Regions from separate parts of the Pseudoalteromonas shioyasakiensis genome, predicted to be linked through region 2. Evidence: predicted binding sites of a transcription regulator. Region 2 holds the regulator's gene; the other holds the start of a gene.

Region 1 (11,973 bases), 1.2 Mb from region 2:
AACTACAGTAGTAGCATCTTCAACACGCTCTTGAGCGATATCAGCTACACGGATGTAACCTTCAACGCCTTCGATTAGCTCAACAGTTGCGCCTTTCGCATCAACTTCAGTCACTTTACCTTTAACAATAGCACCTTTTTTGTTTGCGTCCAGGTAGTTATTGAATGGGTCAGCTTCGATTTGTTTAACGCCTAGAGAGATACGCTCACGCTCTGGGTCAACTTGTAATACGATAGCAGTGATTTCGTCGCCTTTCTTGAATTCACGTACAGCTTCTTCGCCTGGCGTGTTCCAAGAAATGTCTGAAAGGTGAACAAGACCGTCAATACCGCCTTCAAGACCGATGAAGATACCGAAGTCAGTGATTGATTTGATCTTACCAGTAACTTGATCGCCTTTGTTTTGTAGACGAGCAAATTCTTGCCATGGGTTAGCAATACATTGCTTAAGACCAAGAGAAATACGACGACGCTCTTCGTCGATTTCAAGAACCATAACTTCAACAGTGTCACCTAGTGAAACAACTTTTGAAGGGTGGATGTTCTTGTTAGTCCAATCCATTTCAGAAACGTGTACTAGACCTTCTACGCCTTCTTCGATTTCAACGAAACAACCGTAGTCAGTAAGGTTAGTTACACGACCAGAAAGCTTAGAACCTTCTGGGTAACGACCAGCGATAGCTGCCCATGGATCTTCGCCAAGCTGTTTAAGGCCTAGAGATACACGAGTCTTTTCTTTGTCGAATTTAAGAACTTTAACTGCGATTTCGTCGCCAACATTAACGATTTCTGAAGGGTGCTTAACACGCTTCCACGCCATGTCTGTGATGTGTAGTAGACCGTCAACACCACCAAGGTCAACGAACGCACCGTAGTCAGTAAGGTTCTTAACGATACCTTTAACTTCTTGACCTTCAACAAGGTTAGCAAGAAGTTCTTCACGCTCTTGTGAGTTCTCTGATTCGATAACTGCACGGCGAGAAACAACAACGTTGTTACGTTTTTGGTCAAGCTTGATTACTTTGAACTCAAGCTCTTTACCTTCAAGGTGAGTTGTGTCACGTACTGGACGAACATCAACAAGTGAACCAGGTAGGAAGGCACGGATTGAATCAACTTCAACAGTGAAACCGCCTTTAACTTTACCGTTGATAACACCAGTAACAGTCTCTTGCTCTTCACATGCTTTTTCTAAGCGGATCCACGCTTCGTGACGCTTCGCTTTCTCACGAGAAAGGATAGTTTCACCGAAACCGTCTTCGATTGCGTCTAAAGCAACATCTACTTCGTCGCCAACAGCAACTTCTAGTTCACCAGCAGCATTTTTGAATTGCTCAGCAGGGATTGCACTTTCAGATTTAAGACCAGCATCAACAAGTACGATGTTGTTCTCGATTGAGATAACAGTACCTTTAACGATAGAGCCTTGCTCTGCTTCAAAACCCTTAAGGCTTTCTTCAAATAACTGCGCAAAATTTTCTGACATTATACGTCTCTAAATAATTAAATAACCAATTAGCAACCATGCTGCATGGGGTTGTTAAAATAGCACTGGCTTCCTGCCGGCACCTTAATAAATTACTTTTTAGCTTTTGGAAGCTTTCCTGCAAGTACGGCTTCGTCGAGTAAAGTTACAACTTTATCAAACACTTGCATTGCATTAAGCTCGCTAGTATCGAGCTCAATAGCGTCTTCTGCAGGAACAAGCGGCGCAACTTCACGCGTCATATCACGGTGATCGCGAGCTTTTATGTCCTCAAGTAGACCACTTAGTGTAACATCAAGACCGCGTTCGTTCAACTCAGCAAAGCGACGACGAGCGCGCTCTTCAGCTGATGCGGTTAAATAAATCTTCAATGGTGCATCTGGGAACACAACGGTGCCCATGTCACGACCATCGGCAATTAAGCCGCTCTCAGTACGAAACGCACGTTGACGACGTAATAATGCTTCTCTCACCCGTGGTAATGCAGCAATCTTTGATGCCGCAGCACCCACTTCTTCGTTACGAATTGTGGTTGTGACGTCTTCGCCTTCCAAGACAATTTTAGAAGTATGCGTTTGGCTATCGACCAAAAACTGTACATCTAAGTTTGCAGCTAGCGGAACTAGCGCATCTTCATTATCTAATTCAATTTGATGATGAAGCGCTGCAAGTGACAGCACACGGTAAATCGCTCCACTGTCTAATACATCCCAACCTAATTTCTCGGCTAACAAGCGACAAACAGTTCCTTTACCTGAACCACTTGGGCCATCGATGGTGATTACGGGCATTGATAACGCCTGCATTTATAACCTCCTGCAATGCACACCAAAATAAAACCGCGATATTATACGCCAGTTCTAGAAATAGATCCGCATTTAGAATGTAACTTTTTATATTTTCTTCTGTTTTATTGACTTGAGACAGACTCTAGTACTTTGAAAAACGTTGGAAAAGTTTTGTATGTACACTTAGGATCGTTAATGGTTATCGGCTTTCCGCCAACGGCAACCATTGCAAAACACATGGCAATACGGTGATCGTTATAGGTATCTATCGCTACATCGTTAAAAGTGTCTGGCGGTGTAATTTCGATGAAATCTTCACCTTCAACCACTTCTGCACCAACTTTACGAAGCTCAGTCGCCATGGCATATAAGCGATCTGTTTCTTTTACACGCCAGTTATAGATATTGCGAATTGCTGTTTTACCCTTTGCGAAAAGCGCAACAGTGGCGAGTGTCATTGCCGCATCAGGGATTGCATTGGCATCAATATCGACCGCATTTAGCTCACCTTTACGAACCACCAGCTTTTCATCGTACCAATCGATTTTGGCGCCTACTTGCTCCATCACTTTGGCAAAACCAATATCACCTTGAACAGATGCCGCACCTACCCCGTTAATTTCAATTTCGCCACCTGCTATTGCAGCTGCTGCAACAAAATAAGAGGCGCTTGATGCATCACCTTCGACCATAATACGCTCAAGTGCTTGATACTGCTGACAGCCTTTAACGTAAAACGTTTCGTAATTGTCATGGCTTACAGTAACGCCAAAGCGCTTCATTACATCTAGGGTAATATCAATGTAAGGCTTTGATACCAGCGTGCCTTTGATGGTGATTTCTGTATCGCCATTAAATAATGGTGCAGCCATTAGTAACGCTGTTAAGAACTGGCTAGAGATGCTGCCATCAATTGCAACTTGTCCACCGTTGATTTTGCCGCCTTTTATGGCAAGTGGTGGATAATCTTTATGCTTAAGGTATTCAACATCACCACCCAGTGCTTGCAGTGCATCAACCAAATGGCCGATTGGGCGCTCTTCCATACGAGGCTCGCCCACCAGCTGATACTCGCCTTCTACAGCAGCTAAAACCGCTGTCAGTGGACGATAAGCTGTCCCTGCATTACCTAAAAATAAAGGCTCGCTCGGAGTTTTAAATTTACCTGCAACACCCTCTACGGTGGCCACTGTTTTATCTTCGTTAAGCGATACATTTACGCCTAAAAGATTTAATGCACCTAGCATGTGACGAATATCATCACTATCTAGTAGGTTTTCAACAACCGTTGTGCCCTCTGCAAGAGCAGCAAGCAGTAAGATACGGTTTGATAAGCTTTTTGAGCCTGGTAGTGTCACACTACCATTTACCTTTGTAATCGGTTCAAGACGAAGCTGTTCCATAATTAGCTGTTCTCCTTGGCGAATTTTTCCATAAAATTAACCAAGGCTTGAACACCTTCAAGTGGCATCGCATTATAAATGCTTGCGCGCATACCACCGACGATACGGTGACCTTCAAGGGCTAATAAGCCTGCTTCTTTTGATTGAGTAATGAATTTATCATTCAGTGATCCGTCATTTAGCCAAAACGGTACGTTCATACGCGAACGGCAATGCTTAGCAACTTTGTTGCTGTAAAAATCTGAGCTATCAATGTAATTGTAAAGAAGTTCTGCTTTTGCGATGTTTTGTTCTTCCATCGCTTTAACGCCGCCGTTTGCTTCAAGCCATTCAAATACTTCAGCAGCTAAGTACCACGCAAATGTCGGTGGTGTGTTATACATGCTGCCTTGTTTTGCTTCTAAGGCGTAATCAAGAATACCTGGCTTGGCAAGACCTTCACGCTCAAGAAGCGTTTTGCGAATAATAACAATCGATAAACCAGACGGGCCGATATTCTTTTGTGCGCCAGCGTAAATAAGATCAAACTGATTTACGTCAAACTCGCGCGATAAAATAGTCGATGACATATCAGCCACAATCGGTGCTGATGGGTGTGATGGCACGTCAAAAATTTCGATGCCATCTACGGTTTCATTCGGACAATAGTGAATGTAAGACGCATCAGCAGGTAATTCCCAGCTGCTTGCTGGTTTTATAGAGAACTGGCCATTTTGCTGCTCATCATCACGGACATTGATGCTTTCAACTGCAGTGAATTTTGCCGCTTCTGACGTAGCCCCTTTAGACCACACACCGTTTTCACAGTACACGGCTGGCTTATCATCAAGGTGAAGGTTCAGTGGCACAGCACTGAATTGACCACGGCCACCGCCGTGCATAAATAACACTTCGAACTCATCGCTTATATTCATTAAACGACGCAGGCTTGCTTCACATTTAGTGGTAAGCGCTAAAAAGTCGCTGCTGCGATGGCTAATTTCCATCACAGAGACACCTAAACCTTGCCAATCTATAAATTCTTTTTGTGCTTTTTGCATAACTGCCGGCGGTAGCATTGCCGGTCCTGCACAAAAATTATACTTAGTCATTACTTTGCCTCATTCCAGTAATTATAGTGCGGATAAAAAAAGCGGCCGGAGCCGCTTTTTAAATCAATGTTATTCTGAAGGTGGGTTATCACCCGTTTCTTCAGTATTGGTATCGACTACTTCAACGGCCTCGCCTTCGATGGCTTCTAGCTCATCAACTTCGATTTCTTCGATACGTTGTAAACCAACTACTTGCTCTTCGTCAATAGTTCGTATCAAAATAACGCCTTGAGTATTACGACCAACCGTAGAAACCTCGTTTACACGGGTACGTACTAAGGTACCGCGATTCGAGATAATCATGATTTCGTCGTTATCGTCAACTTGTACTGCACCAACCACAGCGCCATTACGTTCGCTTACTTTGATTGATACAACACCTTGTGTTGCACGGCTCTTCGATGGGTAATCTTCAAGTGCTGTACGCTTACCGTAACCGTTTTCTGTCACAGTTAGGATTGCACCATCTGACTTAGGTACGATTAACGACACAACGCGTTGGTCGTCAGCCATCTTAATACCACGAACACCTGTTGCTGTACGACCCATTGGACGTACACCTTTGAAGCGGATTTCTGGGTTACCATTTTCGTCTAGAACTGGGTTACCGTTTTCATCAACAACTGCTGACTCTTCAGCTTCTTTAAAGCGAACAACTTTACCAGCATCAGTGAATAGCATAATTTCATTCGTGCCATCAGTAATATCAACACCAATTAGGCTATCGCCTTCATTTAGGTTAACAGCGATGATACCGCTCGCACGTTGACGGCTATATGCTGTAAGTGGTGTTTTCTTAACTGTACCAAATGCAGTTGCCATGAAGATGTATTTATCTTCTTCGTACTCACGTACTGGTAAGATAGCAGTAATACGCTCATCAGCTTCAAGTGGTAATAAGTTAACTATTGGCTTACCACGCGCTGCACGGCTTGCTAATGGTAACTGATATACTTTCAACCAGTATAAGCGACCCGCTGTTGAGAAACATAGGATTGTATCGTGGGTATTAGCAACTAATAGACGTTCGATGAAGTCTTCATCTTTCATCTTGGTTGCTGATTTACCTTTACCACCACGACGCTGTGCTTCGTAATCTGATAGTGGTTGATACTTAACGTAACCTTCGTGAGAAAGCGTTACAACAACGTCTTCTTCATTGATTAGGTCTTCAAGGCTAATATCGTGAGCAGCTGCACTGATTTCAGTACGACGTTCGTCACCATATTGCTCTTTAATTTCTACTAGCTCGTCGCGGATAACTTCCATTAAACGCTCTGGGCTTGAAAGAATATGTAAAAGCTCAGCAATTAGATCAAGGAGTGTTTGATACTCGTCTAAGATCTTCTCATGCTCAAGGCCTGTTAGTTTGTGTAAACGTAGGTCTAGAATTGCTTGTGCTTGTTGCTCAGATAAATAGTACTGACCGTCACGGATACCTAAATCAGCCGCTAACCAATCAGGACGTGCTACGTTATCTTCACCTGCTTTTTCAAGCATTGCTTTAACAGTGCCTAGTTCCCAAGAACGTGCTGTTAGTGCCGCTTTTGCTTCTGCTGGTGTTGGTGATTTACGAATAAGTTCGATAATTGGGTCGATATTCGCAAGTGCAATCGCTAAGCCTTCAAGCGTGTGAGCACGGTCACGGGCTTTACGTAAATCGAATACAGTACGACGTGTAACAACTTCACGACGGTGTACGATAAACGCTTCAAGCATTTCTTTTAAGTTGAAACACTTAGGTTGGTTGTTATCAAGTGCAACCATGTTCATACCAAACACAGTTTGTAACTGAGTTTGTGCATAAAGGTTGTTTAAGATTACTTCACCAACATCACCACGTTTGATTTCGATAACGATACGCATACCGTCTTTATCTGATTCGTCACGTAGTGCGCTAATACCTTCAATCTTCTTATCTTTAACAAGCTCTGCAATCTTTTCGATAAGGCGTGCTTTGTTAACTTGATAAGGGATTTCGTGAACGATGATTGTTTCACGACCGGTTTTTTCGTCAACTTCGATTTCAGCACGAGCACGGATATATACTTTACCACGACCGGTTAAGTACGCTTGCTCAATGCCTTTTTTACCATTGATAATCGCCGCAGTCGGGAAATCTGGACCTGGGATATATTCAATAAGGTCAGCAATTGACATATCAGGGTTTTGAATAAGCGCTAAACAACCATTGATAACTTCTGTTAAGTTATGAGGTGGAATGTTCGTCGCCATACCAACCGCGATACCCGAAGAACCATTTACTAATAAGTTAGGTACTTTTGTAGGTAATACGTCAGGAATTTGCTCAGTACCATCATAGTTCGGTACGTAATCAACCGTTTCTTTTTCTAAATCAGCTAATAATTCATGTGACATTTTCGCCATACGGACTTCCGTATAACGCATTGCTGCCGCAGAGTCACCGTCAACAGAACCAAAGTTACCTTGGCCGTCAACAAGCATGTAGCGTAATGAGAAAGGCTGCGCCATACGAACGATGGTGTCATATACCGCGCTGTCGCCATGTGGGTGGTACTTACCGATTACATCACCAACAACACGTGCTGATTTCTTGTAAGGTTTATTCCAATCATTATTGAGTTCGTTCATTGCAAATAAAACGCGGCGGTGAACTGGCTTTAAGCCATCACGTACGTCTGGCAATGCACGTCCTACGATTACACTCATCGCGTAATCAAGGTAGGAGTTTTTCAATTCATCTTCAATATTGACTGGCAGAATTTCATTGGCGAGATCAGTCATTTGATTTCACATTCCTTCAGTATTGACTCATTAAGAGGCAAACCGCCGTCTTAAGAGCTTTAGTTATTATTTCCAGACCATGCTATCACAATTTATTTAGATTTACAGGCGCTAAATCTTTGCGATTTATTAATTTCCCCCTATATAATGGCCTCAGATTAACGAGGAAGTTTTTTATGACCGAGCATCAAAATGTAGATAATGCAGAAATTGCAAAGTTTGAAGCCATCGCAGAACGTTGGTGGGACCGCGACGGAGAGTTCAAACCCCTTCATGAAATAAATCCTCTGCGTTTGGATTTTGTCGCTGATAAAGTAGGCGGCTTATTTGATAAGGAAACCTTAGATGTTGGCTGTGGTGGCGGCATCTTAAGTGAAAGTATGGCGCGTATGGGCGCTAAAGTAACCGGCATCGATATGGGCCAAGAGCCACTCACCGTTGCTAAGTTACATAGTTTAGAAACAGGCGTGCCTGTTGATTATATAAAAGTACCTGCAGAGCAATTCGCTGCTGAGCACCCTGCTCGCTTTGATGTTGTAACTTGTATGGAAATGCTTGAGCATGTTCCAGACCCTGCTTCTATTATTCGTGCTGTAGCAGAACTTGCTAAACCAGGCGCAGATGTGTTCTTTTCAACATTAAATAAAACACCAAAAGCCTACTTGTTTGCTATTGTCGGTGCTGAAAAGCTTTTGAAGATGGTGCCTGAAGGTACGCATGACCATAAAAAGTTTATCAAACCTGCGCAGCTTATTGCATGGGCAGAAGAAGCAGGATTAAAAGTACGCGCCAGTACCGGCCTTCACTATAACCCGTTTTCTAAGCAGTACAACTTAAATGATGATGTAAGTGTTAATTACATCCTGCACTTTGAGAAACTAGCCTAATGAGTGGTGTGCAAACACCCTCTATCGATTTTGATGCGTTTATCTTTGATTTAGATGGCACACTACTCGATACCGCGGATGACTTAGGTGGTGCATTAAACCGCGTATTAGCAGATGCCAATGTGGCGCCTGTTGCTGAGCATATTTATCGCCCTGCTGCGTCTAACGGTGCAAATGCATTATTAGAAGTAGGGTTTGGGGATAAATGGCCCGAACTTGAACAACTCGCCTTGCGCCAACAGCTTCTTGACTACTACGCCGAAGATATTGCTGTGCACAGTAAATGCTTCAACGGCATCGAACAGCTTTTAATTGCACTTGAGCAAAACAATATTAAGTGGGGCATTATGACTAATAAGCCAGGCTTTTTAACTGAGCCCTTAGTGCAAGCTATTCCCTCTTTGCGTGATGCAAAGGCAGTTGTCAGTGGCGATACATTAGCTGTGTCAAAACCATCACCGGATCCACTGTTACACACCGCTGAGATCTTAGAGGTTGATCCGAGCCGTTGTTTGTATATCGGTGATGCTGAGCGTGATATTCAAGCTGCAAAAGCAGCCAACATGTATAGCGCAACAGCGTTATGGGGTTACATACCGAGTGTGGACGCTGCACTTGGCTGGCAAGCGGATTTCAATTGGCAAACACCAATTGACGGCTTTAACCATATATAGTGCTATTTAAAAATTAAAACACCATATATTGTGATTTGGTTTACTTTTGAGCATTCATTGATGATAAAAAAATCAGTCAAAATTTATTTTTCAAAACGGTAAATTTTCTGGATCTTTTGTTGATTTCTACAAATTTCGTCGTCTATGAATGTTCAAAGGTTAATGGTTACTAACACAATGCGCTTATCCAATAGTTATCCACAAATTGGGGCAATTCTATCCCTTGCAAAACAACCCAGACCACACTATCTTGTGATCTACAATTTAAACAACACCAGATATTGTGGCTAAATGTTATTCAATTAGTTTCTTTTGGTGTTGCATAATAATAATTACATTAAGAATACCTTTGTCTTACAACTAAAACTTCCCAAGGAATACAGGCAAAACTATGAACCAACAGCTATCTGTAAGCAAACGTGACGGCCGTAAAGAGTCACTTGATCTAGATAAGATCCATCGCGTGATCGCTTGGGCCGCAGAAGGTCTTGATAATGTGTCTGTCTCACAAGTTGAATTAAAGTCACATATTCAATTTTATGACGGCATTCGTACCGATGACATTCATGAAACAATCATCAAAGCTGCAGCTGATCAGATCTCTAAAGATACGCCTGATTACCAATACCTAGCTGCTCGCTTAGCTGTATTCCATTTACGTAAAAAAGCCTACGGTCAATTTGAGCCACCACGCTTATACGATCACATCACGAAGTTAGTTGAAGACAAGCGTTATGATCAACACCTACTTGTTGATTATACCGAGCAAGAAATTGATGAGTTAGATGCTTATATCGATCACAACCGTGACTTAAACTTCAGCTACGCTGCTGTAAAGCAACTTGAAGGTAAGTATTTAGTTCAAAACCGTGTTACTGGTGAAATCTACGAAAGTGCACAGTTTTTATATATCTTAGTTGCTGCAAGCTTATTCTCTGATTATCCAAAAGAGACACGCCTTGATTACATCAAGCGTTTTTATGATGCAGTTTCTACATTCAAAATTTCATTACCTACACCTATCATGGCAGGTGTACGTACCCCTACACGTCAGTTCAGCTCATGTGTACTTATTGAATGTGGTGATAGCCTAGATTCTATTAATGCGACATCGTCTGCGATTGTTAAATATGTTTCGCAACGTGCGGGTATTGGTATTAATGCCGGTCGCATCCGTGCCCTTGGTAGCCCAATTCGTAACGGCGAAGCGTACCACACAGGTTGTATTCCTTTTTATAAACACTTCCAAACTGCTGTTAAGAGCTGTTCACAAGGTGGTGTTCGTGGCGGCGCAGCAACGTTGTTCTACCCACTTTGGCACTTAGAAGTTGAAAACCTACTTGTTCTTAAAAACAACCGTGGTGTTGAAGACAACCGTGTACGTCACCTTGACTACGGTGTGCAGTTCAACAAATTAATGTATAGCCGTTTAATCAAAGACGATTACATCACATTATTTAGCCCATCAGATGTACCGGGTCTATACGATGCCTTCTTTGAAGATCAAGCGAAGTTTGATGAGCTATACATCAAATACGAGCAAGACGAGTCAATTCGCAAAAAACGTATTAAGGCGATTGAGTTATTCTCAATGTTTGCACAAGAGCGTGCCAGCACAGGCCGTATCTACTTACAAAACGTTGACCACTGTAATACGCACAGCCCGTTCATCTCGACTGTGGCACCAATTCGCCAATCTAACTTATGTTTAGAAATTGCATTACCAACTAAGCCACTTAGCAATGTAATGGATGAAGAAGGTGAAATTGCACTTTGTACGCTGTCGGCGTTTAACTTAGGTGCAATTGAGTCACTTGACGAATTAGAAGAGCTTGCTGAACTTGCAGTACGTGCCCTTGATAACTTACTTGATTTCCAAGACTACCCTGTTCCTGCGGCTAAAAACGCGACTATGGGTCGTCGTACGCTAGGTATTGGTGTTATTAACTACGCGTATTACTTAGCGAAAAATGGTAAGCGCTATTCAGATGGCAGCGCAAATGCCCTAACTCACAAGACATTTGAAGCAATTCAATATTATCTAATGAAAGCATCAAATGAGTTAGCTAAAGAACGTGGTGCGTGTCCTAAATTTAACGAGACAACGTATTCTCAAGGCATTATGCCAACAGATACTTACAAACGTGACCTAGATCAGTTCTGTGATGAGCCTCTTCATTTAGATTGGGATTCATTACGCGAAAGCATTAAAGAGCACGGTATGCGTAACTCTACGCTATCTGCCCTTATGCCTTCAGAGACATCATCGCAAATCTCTAACGCAACAAATGGTATTGAACCACCACGTGGTCATATCAGCGTTAAAGCAAGTAAAGATGGTATCTTAAAGCAAGTAGTGCCAGATTATGAAAATCTGAAAGATAACTATGAGCTACTGTGGGATATTCCTTCAAACGATGGTTATCTACAACTGGTTGGTATTATGCAAAAATTCGTTGACCAAACGATCTCTGCAAACACTAACTATGATCCATCTAAGTACGAAGGCGGTAAAGTACCTATGAAGGTGCTCTTAAAAGACCTACTGACTGCGTACAAACTTGGTGTTAAAACCCTGTACTATCACAACACACGTGATGGTGCATCAGACTCTCAAGATGAGTTAACACCAGAGGTAGAAGATGACGGTTGTGCAGGCGGCGCTTGTAAAATCTAATTAAATTAATAACATAACAAAAGCGGGCTCATTTGCCCGCTTTGCCCTGACTGTTTTTTGAGAAATCACTATGTCATATACAACTTTTAGCCGAAATCATAATAACCAATTACAAGAACCGATGTTTTTCGGCCAAACGGTAAACGTGTCACGTTACGACCAACAAAAGTACCCTATCTTCGAGAAGCTAATCGAAAAGCAA
Region 2 (11,973 bases):
CAACATGGCCTGACACTAAGTGGCCACCTAAACGAGAAACCGGTTGCATGGCTTTTTCGAGGTTAACTGTTTGACCTTTTTTATAATGTGCAAACCCAGTTAAGCTGATTGTTTCGTTTGATAAGTCAGCACTAAAACCATCGCTATGTTTAGCGACAACCGTTAAACACACACCATTGGTGGCAATACTGTCACCGAGCTTGACGTCTTTCATATCCAAATTAGGGCTTTGAATACGAATAGCTAGATCACCTTGCTTTTGTGTTAGTTCAACAATTTTACCTGTTGCTTCAATAATTCCAGTAAACATAGTGCTACTCTTTATTTTCAATGTCTGTGGCTTGCTTTGCTTTTATCGCTGTTAAGCGAATATCGTCGCCAATCATCACTGTATCAGTAAAGGTCAGTTCAGTGATATCACTCATCATGGTAACTTCTGCAAAGTTTAGTAAGCTTTTGCCCATATCACCTATTAACTTTGGGGCAATATAAACAATGTATTCGTCAATTAAATCTTGCTCAGCAAACACGCCAGCAAGGGTTGCACCTGCTTCGAGCCAAATATGATTAAATTGTAGTTCAGCAAGACGCCTTAAAACCGCCGATAAATCAACTTTATTGTTATTTGTTGGCACCACTTCGTGTTTAACAAAGTGAGGCCACTTGGTGTGATTATCAAGCGAAGTGGTAAAAATTATCACCGGGCTCTCGATGCTGAATAACGCAAGGTCAGGCGTTAACCTGTTTTGTGAGTCAATAATGATTCGGGTTGGTTGGCGCAAAGGCAACGAGGTTGGCATGGTAAATGGCAACTCATCAACACGGACATTAAGTTTGGCATTATCAGTAATAACGGTGTCTGCACCGGTTAAGATAGCACAGCTTTGCGCACGAAATGCTTGCACATCTTGGCGCGCTTTGGGGCCTGTTATCCATTTACTTTGGCCGTTATTTAGCGCGGTTTTACCATCTAAACTACATGCCATTTTACAAGTTACATATGGCAATCCAGACTCCATACGCTTTAAAAAACCTTTATTTAAATCGCGCGCTTGTTGTTCAAGTAAACTAGATGCCACGCTAATACCTGCGTCAGCTAAAATCTGTAGGCCACGACCACTCACCGCAGGGTTTGGGTCAACCATAGCAGCAATCACTTTGCTTACACCTGCAGCTTTTAAACCTTCGGCACAAGGTGGAGTGCGTCCATAATGACTACAAGGCTCTAAAGTCACATATGCAGTGGCGCCTTTCGCGTTGTCGCCAGCTACAGCCAAGGCATTCACTTCAGCATGCCCCTGCCCAGCTAATTGATGAAACCCTTCACCGACTATTTCGCCATTTTTAACCAAAACACAGCCAACATTCGGGTTTGGCGTCGTGGTAAAACGGCCTTGCTTAGCAAGCTCAATGGCACGCGCCATGTAAGCAGTATCAAGCTCTGTAAACGACATGATTAATCACCTAAACGAGCGATTTCTTCACCAAACTCGCGAATATCTTCAAATGAACGATAAACCGATGCAAAGCGCACATAGGCTACTTTGTCGAGTTTCTTCAGTGACTCCATGATGCACTCACCAATTAAATGGCTAGAGATTTCACGCTCACCCGTAGCACGAAGTTGAGATTTAATGATATTAACGACTTCGTCGACCTGCTCAGTGCTGACTGGGCGCTTCTCTAAAGCGCGATGCAAGCCATTCAGTAACTTGTCTTCATTGAATGGTTCGCGGCTACCATCTTGCTTGATGACTCTTGGCATCACAAGTTCAGCGCCTTCAAAGGTGGTAAAGCGCTCATGGCATTCGTTACATTCACGTCGACGTCTCACTTGGTGACCACCGCCAACAAGTCGAGAATCAATTACTTTAGTATCTTTTGCGGTGCAAAAAGGGCAATGCATAGGGTTCAACTTCCGTTTATAAAAAACAAAAAAAAGCCGCTTAGTAAGCGGCCTTTATAATAGCAAAAAACAACGCTATTGTTATCTTAATTACGGTTTAACCAGTAATTAAGCGTAAACTGGTAATTTTTTACAGATAGCTTTAACTTTCTCTTTTACTTCTGCTTGTACAGACTCATCGTTGATGTTGTCTAGTACGTCACAGATCCAGCCAGCAAGCTCTTTTGACTCAGCTTCTTTGAAACCACGGCGAGTAATAGCCGGAGAACCAATACGAAGACCAGACGTTACGAACGGTGAACGTGGGTCGTTTGGTACTGAGTTTTTATTAACAGTGATGTTAGCGTTACCTAGAGCAGCGTCAGCATCTTTACCTGTGATATCTTTGTCGATTAGGTCAAGAAGGAATAAATGGTTGTCTGTTTTACCAGAAACAACTTTGTAGCCACGCTCTTGCAGTACTTCAACCATCGCTTGAGCGTTCTTAACAACTTGTGCTTGGTACGCTTTGAATTCTGGTTGTAATGCTTCTTTGAAAGCAACCGCTTTAGCAGCAATGATGTGGCATAAAGGACCACCTTGACCGCCAGGGAAAACAGCACTGTTTAGCTTTTTATAGATCTCTTCATCACCACATGCAGAAACGATTAGGCCGCCACGAGGGCCTGCTAATGTTTTGTGTGTTGTTGTTGAAACAACGTGTGCATGAGGGATTGGGCTAGGGTATACACCCGCTGCGATAAGGCCAGCAACGTGAGCCATATCTACGAATAAGTATGCGCCAACTTTATCAGCGATTTCACGGAATTTAGCCCAGTCAACAACGCCTGAGTATGCAGAGAAACCAGCGATGATCATTTTTGGCTTGTGCTCTAATGCAAGTGCTTCAACTTGAGCGTAATCAATTTCGCCTGTTTCGTCGTTTAGGCCGTATTGAATTGCATTGTACGTTTTACCAGAAAAGTTAACGTGTGAACCGTGAGTTAAGTGACCACCATGAGCTAAGCTCATACCTAGTACTGTATCGTGCGGCTGAAGAAGTGCTTGGAAAACAGCTGCGTTTGCCTGTGAACCCGCATGTGGTTGAACGTTAGCGTAATCTGTGCCGAATAATTCGTTTGCACGGTCAATTGCTAGTTGCTCAACAACGTCAACATGCTCACAACCGCCATAGTAACGTTTGCCTGGGTAACCTTCAGCGTATTTGTTGGTAAGCTGAGAACCCTGCGCTTCAAGTACGCGTGGGCTACAGTAGTTTTCAGACGCGATCAGTTCGATGTGCTCTTCTTGACGAGCCGTCTCTTTATTGATGGCTGCAAATAACTCTGGATCGAAATCCGAAATATTCATGCTACGTTCTAACATGGGGTCTCCTAAGGCAACGTGTATGGTGTTTTTTAAAGGCTGTATTGTACGCTTAAAACGCACTTTTGCCTATCTTGTAAAGATGAACATATTTAAACAGGGATTGAATTTATTTCACAGTGTTTTAATAATGATATTTTTTTATTGATACATAACAAAAATTTATAAATTTAAAATATTTCATAGATATTTAAAATGTTACTTCAACAAAAAATCGCTCTGTAAAATTGCGTTTTTATTAGGGCAAACTAAGCTTATATAACTAGTCAATATCAAGGATGGTATAAGTACATGTTAGCTAAACCAATATACGAATTAGTCCCCTACGGATACTTCCTTCTCGGCATCAGTTGTATCACATTAGCCAATAATTATGTGCCTACATTAATCGGTGTAATCTTATTTTTATTAGGTGCTAACATTTGGCGCATGCGTTCAGAAGCCAGAAGAACCGATCATTCAAGTCAGCGAGTTAAACAAAGAAAACGTCGCTATTACTATGAATTTAAACCTTTTATTATTTTTATTTCGGCATTCACCTTGATGCAATGGACGCAAAATGAACTCGTCTCGGTGATCAGTATTTTGCTGTGTATCTCGGCAGGGGTCATTCTAAGCATGCGGATTTTAAACCGACATAGTCATTCTTTACTTCATTAAACGCTGCATTAAAAAGAGCGGCTTAGCCGCTCTTTTATCAAGGTTATGCTAATTTATTTAACAGCTCAGTTCGAAGTAATTGATAATCAAACTTAATATCTTCGGCCAAACACTGCTTTGCTAATGCATCAGCAAGCGGTTTCGGCATAGGCAGTTCGATATCTAAAATTTCTTCTACACTGTCTTTAAATTTAGCTGGGTGTGCAGTCGCTAAAAAGATACCTGCGCTGCCATCGGCTAGATTTTCTTTCAAGCCTTGATAAGCAATTGCAGTATGAGGCTCTGCGATATAACCCGTTTGATGAATTTTTTTCATCACCTCTTTTGTTTCTTCTTCACCAACACAGCTTGAATAAAAGTCATCATAGCTAAACCATTTGTTATCCAACATAAACTGAACACGTGGCCAGTTATTCGGTTTACTAACATCCATAGCGTTCGATAACGACTCAAGCGTGTCATTCGGTGCCCACTCTTTGCTTTGTAAGAAACGTGGCACAGTGTCGTTTTGGTTAGTAGTAGCACTTAATTTAGCCACAGGCATACCAAGCACAGCACCAATCATTGCAGCGCACACATTACCAAAGTTACCACTTGGTACTGAGATATGTGCTTTACTACGCTGCTCTTTAGGTAATTGAGCAATAGCTTCAAAGTAATAACATACTTGCGCAACTAAACGACTGATGTTGATTGAGTTAGCAGAATTTAGACCTAGCTTTTGTTTAACTTCATCGTCTAAGAACGCTTGTTTTACCATGCTTTGGCAATCATCAAAGCTACCATCAACCGCATAGCAGTGAATGTTATTGCCTAACGTTGTAAATAGCTTTTGCTGCGCTAATGAAATTTTACCTTTCGGGTATAAGATCACGACATCGATATTTGGCTTATTATAAAATGCATGAGCAACCGCAGCCCCCGTGTCGCCCGATGTTGCCGTTAAAATTGTTACTTTTTCGCCTTGGTTAAATTGCGCAAGACACTCAGCCATAAAACGGCCACCAAAGTCTTTAAAAGCAAGCGTTGGACCATGAAATAGCTCTAAGCAATAAATATCTTTTTCTACTTCAACCAATTTCACATCAAAGTTAAAAGCATTTTGTACCATTTGTGCAACGGTATCGGCAGGTAGTTCATCGCCAATTAGGTGCGATAAAATCTTGCTGCTACGGCTAACAAAGTCTAAATCAAGTAACGCATCAATGTCTTGAATTGGCGAAAGGCTTTCTGGGAAGAACACCCCTTGGTTACGCCCTAACCCTGTTTTTACCGCTTCAACAAACGACACCTGTTGTGTTTCATCTTTTAAATTATGTAATTGCATGTTTATTCCTTAAATTCTTTAAAGCTGTCGTGTGCCAAGCTGATCAAGTTTACAGATGTGGCTGAAACCTTGTTCATTTATGTAATTATCATTCAGCCACGCTGCACACTTTTGTGCAGCTTCAAGGCTCTTACACACAGTAAATAATGTTGGGCCCGCCCCCGAAATACTGACAATTTCAGCGCCAAGTTCTGGCAAGGCACTTTTAGCTTCTGCAAAACCTTGGATTAATGGCGCGCGATGTGGCTCAGCGATTTCATCTTTCATAATTGATAACGCAGCATCAAAGCGACCAGTTAGCAATAAGCTGCTAAATGCAGACAGTCGCTGCGCAAACTCAACACTGTCGTGCATTGATAATTGCGTTGGCAGTACCGAGCGCGCTTTTGCGGTATTCAGTGAAAAACCAGGAAAAGCCGCTACGTAATACCATTGATTATCAACAGGTAACGAAATTGACTTGTTCGGAATGAGTTCACCAGTTAATTGCAAGCCACCTAAATAACACGGCGTGATGTTATCGTAATGACGGCCGCCACTTACTATGGCTTCAAAATCAGCCATTAACTCGATAAGTTGCTCTTGAGATAAATTGGTTTCTGCAAATTTATCAAGGGCAGCAAACGCTGCCACTACAGAACACGCACTTGAACCTAACCCAGAACCAATTGGTAGGTTCTTTTTAAGCTCAAGTTTTACCGCTGGCATAGTCGGTGCAACGTGTTCTTTAAAATGAATTAAACATTGATAAGCCAAGTTTTCTTCAGCATTAGCAGGCAGTTTATGGGCATAGTCGCCTGAGCATACAAAAGTATCTTGCTCAGCAGCACTCACCTCTACAACATCACCTAATAACGTACCATCGATAGGTGCCAGCGCAGCACCTAGAGCATCAAAGCCGACAGCAAAATTCCCAATTGAAGCGGGTGCATATACACGGATCATGACCAGCTCCTAACGTGTTAACGTTTTTAAGATATCAGCAAATACGCCTGCAGCCGTTACTTCAGCACCTGCGCCATAACCACGAATCACAAACGGACGTGGTTGATAATATTGACTTAAGATTGCCAATGCATTTTCACCGTCACGGATATCGTATAAGGCATGGCTGCTGTCTACGGCTTCAATGCCTACTTTACATTGACCGTTTTCAATAGTGCCCACATAACGAAGTACTTTACCTTCACTTGCCGCACTTTGAATGCGGTCGTTAAACTGTGCATCAAGCGATGGTAGTTTTGCCATGAAATCTGCTACAGAATCATCTTCTGCAAACCCTTTTGGTAAAACTGATTCAACTTCGATATCGCTAAGTTCTAACTCAAGACCCGATTCACGAGCAATGATCAGTAGTTTTCGAGCAACATCAGTGCCTGATAAATCATCACGCGGATCTGGCTCTGTAAACCCACTTTCTTTTGCTTTTAACGTTGCTTCGCTAAGTGATAAACCATCTTGTAGCGCACCAAACATATACGATAGTGAACCCGATAAGATACCGCTGAACTTAATAAGCTCATCACCGGCACCAAATAGTGATTTCAGGTTATCAAGTACAGGTAAGCCTGCACCTACATTTGTTTCGTATAAAAACTTGCGGTTATTCTTTTGTGTTGCTGCAACTAAATCTTGGTAGTAAGCATACGAACTTGTATTGGCTTTTTTATTCGCCGCAACCACATGAAAACCGGCATTCAAGAAATCAACATATTGTCCAGCAAGCTTATCGGCTGAGCTACAATCTACGATCACAGGGTTAATTAAATGGTTTTGTTTAACAAATTGCTCAACCAGATTTAAATCAAATGCCTGTTCTGACTCAGCCAGTTTGTCTTGCCAGCCATCAAAAGCAATGCCTTCGCTATCTAGATAAAGCTGTCTAGAGTTAGCAACACCATATAAGTTCAGTTTAATATTACGTTTTTCAAGCCATGCTTGTTGACGTTCCAGCTGCTGAATAAGCTCTTGACCAACTAAGCCACAGCCAAGTAAAAACACATCGATTGAAGGAATGTGAGTAAAGAAGTTCTCATGGCATACTTTTACTGCGTCGTTGCATAGTTCACCGTCGATAACCGCTGAAATAGCACTCTCAGTTGAATCCTGTGCAATAGCAACAATATTAACCTGCGCTTGAGCTAATGAAGCAAAGAACTTAGCAGCTAAACCTTTGTGCGCACGCATGTTATCGCCAACTAGAGTAACAATCGCAAGGTTACGCTGCACTTGTACTGGTTCGATTAAACCAGCTTGTGATTCTAATTCGAAGGCAGTTTGTAATGCTTCTAAAGCAAGTGATAGGTCACTCTCATGCACACAGAAACTGATGCTAAATTCACACGAAGATTGAGTGATCAGCACAATTGAAACATTGTCGTGCGCCAGTGCATTAAATACTTTTGACGCCATGCCCACTTTACCTTTCATACCTGGGCCAGACACCGTTAACATAGCGAGGTTTTGTAAACTTGATAACGCTTTAACTGGATCGCTCGACACACTGTCGTTACTGATCACTGAACCTTCTGCACGTGGGTTATGCGTATTTTTGATCTCGCACGGAACCCCTGCTTTGGCACAAGGTAAAATCGTTTTCGGGTGCAATACTTTCGCACCAAAGTAAGAAAGCTCCATTGCTTCTTTATAAGATAACGAATCAACCTTAGATGCTTTTTTGATATAACGCGGGTCTGCATTGTAAACACCGTCAACATCAGTCCAGATCTGGCATACTTCGGCTTCTAGGCATGCTGCCGCAATAGCTGCTGAGTAATCGGAACCATTGCGGCCAAGTGTTGTTAGCTCGCCTTGCTCATTGGCAGCAGTGAAACCCGGCATGATATAAATAGTGCTCGGTGCCGCTTTTAATGCTGCTTGAAAACGTAACTTACTTGCGGCCAAGTCAGCTTCAGCATCAATGTAGCCACCCACTGAAGCTATGCAATCTGTCGCTTCTAAATAACGAGCATTACTTTCTTTAAGCATACACTCCATCAAGGCTACACTTACGCGCTCACCAAAACTGATTGCATAAGCACGTACTTGGTCTGGGCAGCACTTTAAAAGTGCAACACCATCTAGTTTATTCTTAAGTTCGCTCAAATCAGGCCAACTTGCTACCTGACCAAAGTCAGCTTCAACAGCAGCTTTTAGTTGTTCGCAGCGCGCAACCAATGCTTGCCATAACTCACTAAAATCTTGCCCCTGCTCTGCAGCACTTGCTAATGCTACTAATGAGTCTGTCATGCCACCCGGTGCTGACAGCACTAACAGCATTTCATCGCGTAATTCTTCTTTGACTAACTGAGCTACCTGTTGCAAACATGCGTAGTCGGCCAAAGACGACCCACCAAATTTTAATACTCGCATTATTTATGTTTCCTCATTCCATAAACGAAAAAGGCCTGTGTTCTAGTGAACACAGGCCTATAATTTTGTTGCATCGACCTATGCCACTATCCCGTAAGGATGATGGTTGTAATAATAATGGTCGTTGCGTGATTAAATGTTTTCATAGCCTGTAGACTGCCTTAAATATAGCCAGGCTGTCAACCCTTAAAGAAAAGATAAATTATGCGTTTGTGTTATATAAAAGATTAGTGAATACCAAATTTATGCAAAGTTGCTTTTAGTCGCACAAGATCTATCGGTTTATCAATGAAGTCAATGGCACCCAATTTTACTACTCTTTGTTTCATTTCAGCCTGAATATCAGCCGAAATCACTATAACAAAGCACTCTATTTTCTCTGCTTTGATCGTTTCGAGCACAGCTACGCCATCCAATTCTGGCATGGTTAAATCTAAGCACAATAGATCAAAGTTTTGCTCGCGTAATAAGGCTAGAGCTTCACGGCCGTTAGTGGCTTGTTGAACATCTGCATCCAAGCAATCCCCTAAACAGCGTACTACCTGCTTACGGGCAATATTTGAATCATCACAGACCAGTACTGAAAAATTAGGATTATTCATGAAATAAAAATCTTCGCTGTAGCATATACAACATCAAAAAAGGCTAAATTAAAGATGGAATAAATTTATAACACACTTTTTCAAGTGCAGTAAGGGCAAGTTTTTTCAAAATTTACTAACAATTTATAAATGTTCCAGTAAAAAAGGATATATTTATTTCTTTTTAACCATTTATTAGCTAACTTTAGAACTAGCTGAATGTATTACAATTGTCACCAAGGAGCTATGGATATTCCATGCTACAAAAAAGCCTGTCCAAAGAATTATTAACAAATGTACTCTCAGTCTACTTTTTACTTACTTTTGTAGTGACCTGTGGACAAGTTATTGCTGAGTACGTTAATACCAAAGATTACATCCGCGACGAGTTAACGACTTTACAAAAAACATTTAGCCGTAGTTTAACCCGCGCTATTTGGGAACTGAACGATAAACAAACCATCACCACTGCTGAGGGCTTACTGGCAATCCCTATGATCGAGGGTATTATTGTGCGTGATGATAGCGGCGAGGTACTCTCTCAATTAGGTCGTTCGTTAGATATTCACGAGCTATACAGTCAGCAGTTAGTGCAAGAAGAAGCGATTATCGAAGATACGCCATCAGGCTTATTCGGTTACACATTCCCACTCATTTTTGAATCCTCTGGTAAAACAACCCAAGTAGGTGATGTAACCCTGTTCTCAAGTCGTGAAGTGGTATTTAGCCGCATCATGATTTCTATCTACTTTTTAATTGGTAATGCGATGATCAAAACCACCTTTTTGATCATTCTTTTCTTACTTGCATTTAGAAAGCGCTTAACCGAGCCACTAGCACAATTCACAGAACAAATTGAAGATCTTGAACTAAACGACCTAGAAGGCCGTCATATCGAGATCAAAACCGTTGAGCACAACGAATTAAAAGTAATGGAAGAGTCTTTCAACCGCTTAATTGATAAGGTAGTACTTTACCGTGAAGAGCTCGAACATACGCAAAAAGAGCTTTTGATAAGTAATGAAAAGCTCGACCAACATAATTTACAGTTAGAACAAGAAGTAGCGCGCAAAACATCAAACCTAAGCCAAGCGATGATGGACTTGCAGCAACAAAAATACGAGCTAGAAAAACAAAAGCTGACACTAACTGAAGAAATCGATTTACGTAAACAAACTGAACAAGAACTCATAACCAAGCAAACTGAGTTACAACGCTATCTTGATGAACTAAATATGGCGCAAGAACGCTTAGTTGGCTCAGAAAAAATGGCTGCTTTAGGTGGCTTAGTGGCGGGTATCACCCATGATGTAAACACGCCAATTGGCATTGGTGTGACTGCGACCTCATTTTTACAAGAACGCTTGGACCAAATTGAAGCGGCATATAAAGAAAAAACCCTATCGCCAAAAGCGCTTGAAGAGTTTATTAATGACGCCAAGCAAAGTACTAGCCTACTCACTAGTAACCTAGACCGAGCTTCTGAGCTGGTTGCAAGCTTTAAGCAAATTGCAGTGGACCAAGCCAGTGAAGCGGTACGTACCATTAACTTTAAAGAGTATTTAGGTGAAGTGATCCGCTCACTTCATCCCAAACTTAAGAAAACATCGCATCATATTAATTTAGATTGCCCTGATGATTTAACACTTAACCTGCCTGCGGGTGCGATTAGTCAAATTTTCACAAACTTGATTATGAACTCACTCATTCATGGTTTCGAAGGGATTGAAAGTGGCATCATTGATATTGTGATCAAAGAAGAAGATGACGAAGTCGTTATCGACTTTAAAGACAATGGTAATGGCGTATCAAAAGAGCAGTTAGAAAAGCTATTCGACCCATTCTTTACAACCAAGCGCGACCAAGGCGGCAGTGGCTTGGGCACACATATTACTTTTAACCTCGTTAAGCAAACCCTGAGTGGCGATATTGAGGTATCAAGCGAAGTCGGTAAAGGCTTGCACTACCATATTAGTTTTCCGAAAAACATGCCAAAACCACTTTCAATGTTTAACTCATAAGCAATTAGCGCTGATGGTGAAATGATTCATTTCGGCATCAGTTTTTTATTGCTATGATTGGACAAATTTATTGAAAGGATTAGCCTAATTATGTGGTTTAGTAACCTTATCTGTTACCGTTTTAAACAAGACGTTTCATACTCTCAAGAAGACTTCGACAAAGCCCTAGAACAAGATCTTTTCCGCTCATGTACAGGCCAAGAGCTTTCAACATTTGGTTGGACAAAAGCCTTTGGTAAGCATGGTCAAACCCTGTCTCACTTCTCTCAAGACAGCATTTTAGTATGTGCTAAGCGTGAAGAAAAAGTACTGCCAGCTGCCGTTATCAACGAATTGGTTGCAGAGAAAGTTGAGCAAATCGAAGCGGAAGAAAACCGCCCAGTAAAGAAAAAAGAAAAAGACGAACTAAAAGAAAATATTCTACACACTTTACTGCCTCAAGCGTTCAAAAAATCGAGCCTACAGTTTGCGTTTATTGACCAAAAGAATGGCTGGGTTGTAGTTAATAGCGCAAGCTTTAATAAAGCAGAAGAGCTATTAGCCCTATTACGTAAATCACTTGGCACGCTTCCTGTCGTACCTGCATTTGCAAACTACGATTTAGATGTATTTTTAACAGATTGGTTAACTAATTTCAGCACCCCTGAAGGCTTTTCTATCGGTAACGATGCGGAGCTTGAAGAAGCCGATGACAGTGGCGCTCAGGTTAAATTAAAAGGCCATGACTTATCGTGCGACGAA

Evidence for each region. The regulator NrdR, encoded in region 2, represses ribonucleotide reductase genes. The targets are predictions, from matches to a motif close to AAACACNANATNTNGTGTTT.
Region 1: a site for NrdR is predicted at 9,364-9,383, ahead of nrdA (class 1a ribonucleoside-diphosphate reductase subunit alpha). Genes of this name have one in related genera too.

The regions. Positions count from the first base shown of each region.
Region 1 is NZ_CP077770.1:1,787,477-1,799,449, reverse strand. Features, by position in the region: gene rpsA (30S ribosomal protein S1) at 1-1,485, opposite strand, end outside; gene cmk ((d)CMP kinase) at 1,578-2,291, opposite strand; gene aroA (3-phosphoshikimate 1-carboxyvinyltransferase) at 2,396-3,676, opposite strand; gene serC (3-phosphoserine/phosphohydroxythreonine transaminase) at 3,679-4,767, opposite strand; gene gyrA (DNA topoisomerase (ATP-hydrolyzing) subunit A) at 4,837-7,533, opposite strand; gene ubiG (bifunctional 2-polyprenyl-6-hydroxyphenol methylase/3-demethylubiquinol 3-O-methyltransferase UbiG) at 7,710-8,420, shown strand; gene KQP93_RS08265 (HAD family hydrolase) at 8,420-9,094, shown strand; gene nrdA (class 1a ribonucleoside-diphosphate reductase subunit alpha) at 9,486-11,771, shown strand; gene nrdB (class Ia ribonucleoside-diphosphate reductase subunit beta) at 11,842-11,973, shown strand, end outside.
Region 2 is NZ_CP077770.1:2,958,674-2,970,646, forward strand. Features, by position in the region: gene KQP93_RS13775 (riboflavin synthase) at 1-310, opposite strand, end outside; gene ribD (bifunctional diaminohydroxyphosphoribosylaminopyrimidine deaminase/5-amino-6-(5-phosphoribosylamino)uracil reductase RibD) at 315-1,454, opposite strand; gene nrdR (transcriptional regulator NrdR) at 1,457-1,906, opposite strand; gene glyA (serine hydroxymethyltransferase) at 2,015-3,271, opposite strand; gene KQP93_RS13795 (hypothetical protein) at 3,563-3,931, shown strand; gene thrC (threonine synthase) at 3,975-5,258, opposite strand; gene thrB (homoserine kinase) at 5,277-6,203, opposite strand; gene thrA (bifunctional aspartate kinase/homoserine dehydrogenase I) at 6,213-8,630, opposite strand; gene KQP93_RS13815 (response regulator) at 8,858-9,232, opposite strand; gene KQP93_RS13820 (sensor histidine kinase) at 9,469-11,232, shown strand; gene rdgC (recombination-associated protein RdgC) at 11,323-11,973, shown strand, end outside.